One region of the Streptomyces sp. NPDC058796 genome, then DNA from elsewhere that is predicted to be linked to it. Evidence: riboswitches for the same ligand, from Rfam matches in the RefSeq annotation. Region 1 holds a riboswitch; the other holds the start of a gene.
What was found. A riboswitch is a leader RNA that binds a small molecule or an ion and turns the genes downstream of it on or off. The one in region 1 is predicted to bind cyclic di-AMP.
Positions count from the first base shown of each region.

Region 2: another riboswitch for cyclic di-AMP. It lies ahead of ACFW47_RS12235 (transglycosylase family protein); the one in region 1 lies ahead of ACFW47_RS08695 (M23 family metallopeptidase).

Region 1 is NZ_JBHYOP010000003.1:17,175-21,862, reverse strand. Features, by position in the region: gene ACFW47_RS08710 (dihydrofolate reductase family protein) at 1-174, shown strand, start outside; tRNA gene ACFW47_RS08705 (tRNA-Met) at 231-304, shown strand; gene ACFW47_RS08700 (PP2C family protein-serine/threonine phosphatase) at 505-1,689, shown strand; cyclic di-AMP (ydaO/yuaA leader) riboswitch at 1,938-2,094, shown strand; gene ACFW47_RS08695 (M23 family metallopeptidase) at 2,106-3,137, shown strand; gene ACFW47_RS08690 (aldo/keto reductase) at 3,277-4,221, shown strand; gene ACFW47_RS08685 (PrsW family intramembrane metalloprotease) at 4,228-4,688, opposite strand, start outside.
Region 2 is NZ_JBHYOP010000004.1:83,571-88,258, forward strand. Features, by position in the region: gene eno (phosphopyruvate hydratase) at 1-1,113, opposite strand, end outside; gene ACFW47_RS12235 (transglycosylase family protein) at 1,383-2,105, opposite strand; cyclic di-AMP (ydaO/yuaA leader) riboswitch at 2,109-2,275, opposite strand; gene ACFW47_RS12240 (transglycosylase family protein) at 2,459-3,532, opposite strand; gene ACFW47_RS12245 (cytochrome P450) at 3,680-4,688, opposite strand, start outside.

The sequences.
Region 1 (4,688 bases):
CGGCTGATCCTCGACGCGGGGATGCGCCGCGTGGTCACGGCCTGGCGGGAGCCGGACACCTTCGTGCCGGGGGCGGACGGCAGCGGTGTGCTCGTCGGCGGGGGCGCCGCCGTCGTCGTACTGCCGGAGTACGAGGAGCGGGCGAAGGCTCCGAACCGTCACCTGGAGGGGTAGAGAGATACGGATGTGCATTCCGCCCCCGGGATGACGTACAGTGGTGAACACAACGACGCGGGGTGGAGCAGCTCGGTAGCTCGCTGGGCTCATAACCCAGAGGTCGCAGGTTCAAATCCTGTCCCCGCTACTGAAGGCCGAAGGCCGGAATCCGAAAGGGTTCCGGCCTTCGGTGCGTCCGGCGCACACCTCTGCATCCGTGCGTCCGCGCGTTCACCCGCTCGGCCCGCACCGCTCGCCGCCCGCCCCCGCTCCGGGAAGCCTGGAGGACGGGACGGCAAGCGGTGTGGAGTGCGGGGTGGCGGGAGACGAGTGGTGCGGCCAGGTGACGTGGACGACGAGGGGGCGTACGCCAGGGCCGGCGGCCGACTCCCCGGTGATCCCGTGCCCGACCCCGGACTGGGCGGCACCGCCGAGGTACTGCCAGCCGAGGCCGAGCCGCACCGCCGGACCCCGTACGGGCGAGTGCTCGTACGCGCACTGCCCGTCCTGCTGATCGTCGTCGCCGTCCTGTACGACATCTTCACCCCCCGCTACTTCACCGCGGGCCCCCTCTACACGGCCGCGCCCCTGGTCGCCGCCGCGGTCTACTCGCGGCGCGGCACGGTGCTCACGAGTGCCGCCGTGGTCGCCGCCGTCATCGGGCTCCAGCTGAGCAAGGAGGTCATCCACTACGTCGACTCCCTCACGGAGCTGATCACCATCACGACGGTGGCCGCGCTCGCCGTCCTCGTCAACGCCTTCGTGCGCCGCACCGGCGAGCGGCTCGTCTCCGTCCGCGAGATCGCCGAGGCCGCCCAGCGGGCCGTGCTGCCGGAACCCGCCGAGCGGATCGGCGGCTTCGAGATCGCCGCCTGCTACGAGGCGGCGCAGGCCGACGCGTTCATCGGCGGCGACCTGTACGCGGTGCAGGACAGCCCGCGCGGCATCCGGCTCATCGTCGGTGACGTGCGGGGCAAGGGCATGGGCGCGGTCGCCGCCGTCGCCGTGGTGATCGGCGCGTTCCGGGAGGCCGCCGAACAGGAGGCGACGCTGGAGGCGGTGGCCCAGCGGCTGGAGCGTGCGCTGGCCCGCGAGGGCACCCGGCGCGACGGGCTGGACGCCTTCGAGGGTTTCACCACCGCCGTGCTCGCCGAACTCCCGCACGGCGACGGAGTCGTCCGCGTCCTCAACCGGGGGCATCCGCCACCGCTGCTGCTCTACGCCGACGGCACCCTGCGCCTCCTGCCCGCCCGGGAGTCGGCGCTGCCGCTCGGGATGGGGGAACTCGGCGTGTGGCCCGACCGGGCGGAGGAGGCCCCGTTCCCCGGCGGGGCCACGCTGCTGCTGTACACCGACGGACTGTCGGAGGCCCGCGACGACCGGGGCGAGTTCTACGACCCGCACGAGCGGCTGGCCGGCTGCGTCTTCCGGCACCCGGAAGAACTGCTCGGCACCCTCGCCGAGGACGTGCGCAGGCACTCCGGGGGCGGCATGGCCGACGACATGGCTCTGCTCGCCGTGCGACGACCCTGATCACGGCCCGTGATGGAGCGAGCGCCCTCCGCATAACAACTGACACACCATCAGGTGTGGTGCTTGCGGGAAGTGGTGCCGAAGGGGCGCTGAAGGGGGGTCAACTCGCCCGGATTTCATCGCCCGTGAGGCGTGTGTCCACCCGGGTCTCCTTAATGATCAAGCGGAACGGCTTGGAATCAGAGGCCCCCGTCTATTAACGTTCGATAACGCAGCGCGGTCGTCCCAGCCGTCACAGAAGGCGGCTCCGTGCGCACGCGCCGAATCCCGCAAGGGAACCGGGGAACCACCACTTGGGGTGAATCGGGCGTATGACGCCGTGCCAGGCACGGCGGATATACGCGCGTAGGAGACCTTCCTGCTCCGAACCCGTCAGCTAACCCGGTAGGCGAAAGGAAGGAAAGGAGTACGCCCACGTGGCGTCCAACCGGCCTGCCCCCGAGGCCCCGTCCGTGCCCAGCGGGCACGACACCGACACCTTCGGCTACGACGTCCACCGCGCCGAAGAGGGCCCCTGGGAGGAGTGGAACCCCACCGCGGAGTCCATCCGCCCCGTGCGCGGCCGGCACCGCGTCGCCAAGCAGCGCGGCGGCCTCGCCCGCAGCTCCACCGTCCTGGGCGTCGGTGTCATAGCCGCCGTCGGCGCGGGCGGCATGGCCAGCGCGCAGACCGGCAAGCCGCCGGTGTCCATCTCCATGCCGGACCTGCCGAACGTCGGCTCGCTCATCACCGACGAGGAGCCCGAGCCCGAGGGTTCCGCCACCCCGCTCAGCGGCATCGCCGCCGCCTCCGCCGGCACCGGCGAGGAGAGCACCGCCGACGCCGGCGAGTCGCTGCGCGCGCGGATCATGGCGCAGGCCGAGCAGCAGCAGGCCCAGGTCGAGAGCAAGGCCGCCGCCGAGGCCGCGGCCGCCGCCGAGAAGAAGGCCGCGGAAGCCGCCGCCAAGGCGGCTGAGGAGGCCGAGGCCAAGGCCGCCGCCGCCAAGAAGAAGGCCGAGGAGGAAGCCGCGAAGAAGGCCGAGGCCGAGCGGCTCGCGAAGCTGGCCAAGCAGTACACGCTGCCCACCTCCTCGTACACGATCTCCTCCACCTTCGGGCAGGCGGGCCCCTACTGGTCCTCCGGCCACCACACCGGACTCGACTTCGCCGCCCCCACGGGCACGCTGCTCAAGGCGGTGCACAGCGGCACGATCACGTCGGCCGGCTGGGACGGGTCGTACGGCTACAAGACCGTGCTCACCCTCGACGACGGCACCGAGATCTGGTACGCCCACCAGTCCTCGATCAACGTCAGCGTCGGCCAGAAGGTCACCACCGGCGACGTCATCGGCCGCGTCGGTGCCACCGGCAACGTCACCGGCGCCCACCTCCACATGGAAGTCCACACGGCCGGCGGCGGCAGCCTCGACCCGATGGCATGGCTGCAGAGCAAGGGCCTCACGCCCTGAACCACTCCGCACACGCCGATCGTCACTCCTGATCCCCGGCGGTCCTGACGGCGACCCCCCGACGTCAGGGCTGCCGGTTTGCGGGATCTTTGCCCCGCTGCCGGAATCCCGGGGACCGTCGGGCTCGTTGACGCGCTACATGACTTCTCTGCGCAAGCTCGGCTCCTCCGACCTGGAGGTCTTCCCCCTCGCCCTCGGCGGCAACGTCTTCGGCTGGACCGCCGACCAGGACACCTCCTTCGCCGTCCTCGACGCCTACACCGCGGCGGGCGGCAACTTCGTCGACACCGCCGACTCCTACTCCGCGTGGGTCGACGGCAACAGCGGCGGTGAGTCCGAGACCGTCCTCGGCCGGTGGTTCGCGGCCCGCGGCAACCGTGACGACGTCGTCCTCGCCACCAAGGTCAGCCAGCACCCCGAGTACCCGGGACTGAGCGCCGCGAACATCAAGGCGGCCGCCGACGCCTCGCTGCGCCGCCTGGGCACCGACCACATCGACCTCTACTACACCCACTTCGACAAGCCCGAGGTGCCGGTCGAGGAGATCATCGGCGCGCTCGACGAACTGGTGCGGGCGGGCAAGGTGCGGCACATCGCCGCCTCCAACATCTCCGCCGAGCGGCTCGCCGCCTCCCTGGACTTCTCCGACCGCGAGGGCCTCGCCCGGTACGTGGCACTCCAGCCCCACTACAACCTGGTCTCGCGCGACACCTACGAGGGCGGACTGCGCGACCTCGCCGAGCGGGCCGGGCTGGCCGCCGTTCCCTACTACGCCCTGGCGTCCGGATTCCTCACCGGGAAGTACCGGCCCGGCGCGAGGGTCGACAGTCCGCGCGCGGGCGGCGCCGCCAAGCACCTGGAGAGCGAGCGCGGGCAGCGGGTCCTCGCGGTCCTGGACGAGATCGCCGAGACCCACTCCGCGCCCGTCGCCACGGTCGCCCTGGCCTGGCTGGCCGCACAGCCGACGGTGGCCGCGCCGATCGCGTCCGCGCGCACGGTGGAGCAGCTGCCGGCGCTGCTGGAGGCGGCGGAGCTGACCCTGACGGAGGACGAGACCCGGCGGCTGACGGAGGCGTCGGCCTGAGGCAGGCTACGGCCGGTGGGGGTGGGGCTGGGAGTACGGCGCGTACGGGTACGGGGGCCGGGCGGGCATGGGGTACGGCGTCGGGGCGGGGGCCGGGGCCGCCGCGAGGGCCGGAGCCCAGGGGCCCGCATGTCCGTACGTGGTGCAACCGATGTGGGCGCCGTACATCCCGGGCGCTCCGGGCACTCCGTATCCGGGCACCCCGTATCCGGGCCAGGGGGCGACGGGCGGGGGAGCCGTGGCGCGGGCCGCGTGGTCCAGCGCCGGGCGCGCCACCTCGCGGCGTTGCCACAGGGCGCCCAGCAGTTCCCGTTCCCGTACGGCGAAGTCGGCGCCCGCGCGGCCCTTTCGCCCCCGCTGTCGCAGGAACGCCAGCGAGGTCGCGTACGCCTCGTACTGCGCCACCGCCCGAGCGGCCGGTTTCCCGGCGTGCCGGCGGGCGTACTGCCGGGCGAGGCGGCGGGCGT
Region 2 (4,688 bases), on a different contig from region 1:
GACGTCCTCGGTCTCGCCGGAGCGGTGGGACATCATGCACTTGAAGCCGTTGCGCTGGGCCAGCTCCACGGCGTCCAGGGTCTCGGTCAGCGAACCGATCTGGTTGACCTTGACGAGGAGCGCGTTGGCGGCGTTCTCGTCGATGCCGCGGGCCAGGCGCTCCGGGTTGGTGACGAACAGGTCGTCGCCGACGAGCTGGACCTTGTCACCGAGCTTTTCGGTGATGGTCTTCCAGCCCTCCCAGTCGTCCTCGAACAGCGGGTCCTCGATGGAGACCAGCGGGTACGCGTCGACCAGCTCGGCGTAGTACTCGGTCATCTCGGCGGCCGAGCGCGTCTTGCCCTCGAAGGTGTAGGCGCCGTCCTTGTAGAACTCGGAGGCGGCCACGTCGAGCGCGAGGGCGATCTGCTCGCCGGGGGTGTAGCCGGCCTCCTTGATCGCCTCGAGGATGAGGTCGAGGGCCTCGCGGTTGGAGCCGAGGTTCGGGGCGAAGCCGCCCTCGTCGCCGAGGCCGGTGGCCAGGCCCTTGCTCTTCAGGACCTTCTTCAGGGTGTGGTAGACCTCGGCACCCCAGCGCAGGGCCTCGGAGAAGGACTCCGCGCCGATCGGCGCGATCATGAACTCCTGGATGTCCACGTTGGAGTCGGCGTGCGAGCCGCCGTTCAGGATGTTCATCATCGGCACCGGCAGCAGGTGCGCGTTGGGACCGCCCAGGTAGCGGAAGAGCGGGAGGTCGGACGCCTCGGAGGCGGCGTGGGCGACGGCGAGGGAGACGCCGAGGATGGCGTTGGCGCCCAGCGAGCCCTTGTTGTCGGTGGCGTCCAGGTCGAACATGGCCTGGTCGATCAGGCGCTGCTCGGTGGCGTCGTAGCCGACCAGCTCCGGGCCGATCTGCTCGATGACGGCGAGGACGGCCTTCTCGACGCCCTTGCCCAGGTAACGGCCCGCATCGCCGTCACGGAGTTCGATGGCCTCGAAGGCGCCGGTGGAGGCACCGGAGGGAACGGCGGCACGACCCGTGCTGCCGTCGTCGAGGCCGACCTCGACCTCGACCGTGGGGTTGCCTCGGGAGTCCAGGATTTCCCGGGCTACGACGACGTCGATGGACGGCACGAGCATCTCCTTCTTCAATGTGACGCTTCGGTGTGACGCGCGCGGGTCCGAGGACCGCGGCGGCTCTGCGGGACCGAGCCTAACCGGCTCCGGGCGATCGGCCAGCCGATCGCCCACCCGCTGGACAGAACCGAGAGTAAATTGTTTCCGAACGGAACAAAGACGTTTCCGAAAACCCGTTCGCAATCGCGGACGGATCCGGGGCGTGAAAAACCCGCCCCGGTGCGTACGGGGGAACACGCACCGGGGCGGGAGCAGGGGGCCGCCGCTTACTTCAGGTGCAGCTGCTGGCCCGGGTAGATCAGGTCGGCGTCGTCGACGATGTCGTCGTTCAGCTTGAACAGCTTCGCCCAGCCGCCCTCGACGTCGTGCTCCTCGGCGATCGAGCTGAGGGTGTCACCCTTGACGACCTTGTACTCGCCGTCGCCCTTCTCGACCTTCTTGCCGGTCGGGGTGGTGACGGTCTTCTTCTCGGCGGGCTTCTCGGCCTTCGGCTCGGCGGCCGGGCGCTCGTCGGAGCGGGAGGCCTTCTGCTCGGTGGAGCGCTCGGCGGTGGAGCCGCTGTCCTGGCTCTGCGAGGAGCCGCTGTCCTGGCTCTCGGAGCCGCCGCCGGTGTACGCGGCGTTCGACAGGCCGGTGCCGCAGACCGGCCAGGCACCCTTGCCCTGGCCCGCGAGCACCTTCTCGGCGATCTCGATCTGCTGCGCCTTGGTCGCCTGGTCGGCGGTCGCGGCGTACTGCGTGCCGCCGTAGCCGGCCCAGGTGGAGGCGGAGAACTGCAGGCCGCCGTAGTAACCGTTGCCCGTGTTGATGGACCAGTTGCCGCCGGACTCGCACTGCGCGACGGCGTCCCACTCGGACGCGGTGGCGGCGGAGGCGTTGCCGGCCGCCATCAGCGGGGCGGCGACGGCGGCACCGGTGACACCGGCGACGGCGACGATACGGGTGGCCTTGGACGGGCGGCGGTGCTTGCCCTTGCCGGAAAACAGCATGGTTGATCCCCTCACCGACGCCTGCGAGGTGAGCTGTCGGGTTCGGGCCGGTTGAGTTGCCCGGCCGGGTTCCTCGCGGAACTCGGCTTCACCCCTAGCCGCTCCGGCTCAACTGCCCGGTGCGGCACCTACCTTGGGTCCCCCGCTCCTGCCTGCGGCGCTCGAAGCGACGACTGTTCCCGTACGGCCGCTGGCAGGATTCGGCGTTGCGGCAGCCGGGGCCCGCGGTGGCGAGCGGTCATGACCGTAGACACGCGCTCCGCGGTTTTTCAAAGACGATCACGGCTTCTGAGACCTATCTCTCACGAGATCCAAAACGGACATACAGCCTCTAACCGTGACGTGAACTCCCCCTACTTTTCGCCCGATTCGCCCGTGACCGTGAGCGTCTGACCGGGCAGGATGTGGTCCGGGTCGGACCCGACGACGTCCTTGTTGCCGGCGTAGAGCGAACGCCACCCGCCGTCGAGCTCAAGGGAGTCGGCGATGCCCCAGAGACTGTCGCCGGAACGGACCGTGTACGAGCCGTCCACGGCCTCCCGGGCCTCACCCTCACCGCGCGAGGCGTGCCGGCCCGAAGAGGCGTCCGCACGGTCGTCCGCGCGGCCGCTCGTCGCGCTCTCGTCGGCACTGTCACCACGGTGCCGCCCCGCACCCGACTCCCCACCACCGGCGGCCGCCGAAGAACCGTCACTCTGCCCCACCTTGTCCGTTTCATCGGTCTTGGTGGTACCGGTGGACGAGCTGCCGGATTCCTGCGGGTCGGCACTTGCCGCCGAGCCGGATTCGGCCGATGCGCCCGTCTTGGGCGTTTCGCCCTCATCGGTCGACGAAGGGTCAGAAGTCGGCGAAGGAGACGACGAAGGCGACGCCCCGGCGGCCGGGTCGGACGCCTCGCCCGAAGCCGTCGAGCCGGACGTGCCCGTAGACCCGGACGGGTCGGCCGTGCCGGACGGGTCACTCGTCTCCGGAGCGGTGGGCGCCTGCGAGGGGTCCGCGGTCCCCGGCGAGCCGTCCCCGGCCGAACCCGTGGCGCCGTCCACGATCCCCGAGTCGTTGCCCAGTCCCGCGAGCAGACCACAGGTCGGCCAGGCGGCGATGCCCTGGTCCGCGTGTATCTTCTCGGCGATTCTTATCTGCTGGGAGCGGCTGGCCTGGTCGGCGCTCCGCGCGTACTCGAGGCCGCCGTACCGCTCCCAGGCCTCCTGGGAGATCTGGAGGCCGCCGTAGTACCCGTTGCCGCTGTTCTGGCTCCAGGCTCCGCCGGTCTCGCACTCGGCGACCCGGTCCCAGTTCGCGCCGTCGGCCGCGTGGGCGCCGGTGGCGCCGAGGAGGGGGATCGCGATGGCGGAGCCGGTCACTCCGGCGGCGACGACCAGGGCGGGGGCCTGGCGGGGGCGACGGTGACGACCGTTCCCGGAGAGCATGCGACGACCTTTCACGAGACAGCGGGGACCGCGCGGCGGTAATGCTCAGGCCACGTTGATCCGTGAACGTATAGGCAGATGATCGCTTGTCACAAGTTCATGCCGCGCAGATCACGTGAAGATCACAAAGTTGAGCGCGTGTCACTTTTACTTCGGGGGCGGACCATGACCCGCCGATGTTGCAACGGGTGTGAAGGACACGGGCAAGGTGCGCAGACCTCGCATGATGAGCCCGCCGCGCCAGCGCAGTTCCTCCGGCTCCGCGGCGAGCCGGAGGTCCGGGAGGCGGGTGAGGAGCGTGGCGAGCGCGGTCTGTCCCTCCAGCCGGGCGAGCGGGGCCCCGAGGCAGTAGTGGATGCCGTGGCCGTACCCCAGGTGCTGGCTGTCCCGGCGGGCGAGGTCGAGGGTGTCCGGGTCCGTGAAGCGCTCCGGGTCCCGGTCGGCGGCGGCCAGGACGACGAGGACGGGGTCGCCGGGCGCGATGTCCTGCCCGCCGAGGGAGAGAGGCCGGGTGGCGAAGCGCCAGGTGGCCATCTCCACCGGGCCGTCGTAGCGCAGGAGTTCCTCGACGCCGGTCTCCAGCAGCGCACGCTCGCCGGCGGCGAGGGACCTCTGCAGGCGGTCCCGCTGCTCGGGGTGGGTGAGCAGGGCGTACGTGCCGTTGCCGATCAGGTTGACGGTGGTCTCGAAGCCGGCGAAGAGCAGGATGAAGGCCATCGCCGCGGCCTCGTTCTCGGTGAGGTGCTCGCCGTGGTCGGAGGCGCGGATCAGGCCGGAGATCAGGTCCTCGCCGGGGCCGGGCTGGGCCGGCAGCGCGGCACGCTTGCGGTGGATGAGGTCGGCGAGGTAGCCCCGCATCTTCTTCACCGACCGCGCGACCCCGCCCCGGGGTCCTCCCCCGTGACGGATCATCATGCCCGCCCAGTCCCGGAAGTCGTCCTGGTCCTCACGGGGGACGCCGAGCAGGTCGCAGATGGCGTAGATGGGCAGCGGGAAGGCGAACTCGTGGATCAGGTCGGCGCTCCCGGTCTGCGCGAACCGGTCGATGAGGTCGTCCGCCAGCTCCTGCACCCGGGGCGCGAACTCGGCGACCCGGCGGGGCGTGAACGCCTTGCTGACCAGCCTGCGCAGCCGGGTGTGGTCCGGCGGGTCGATG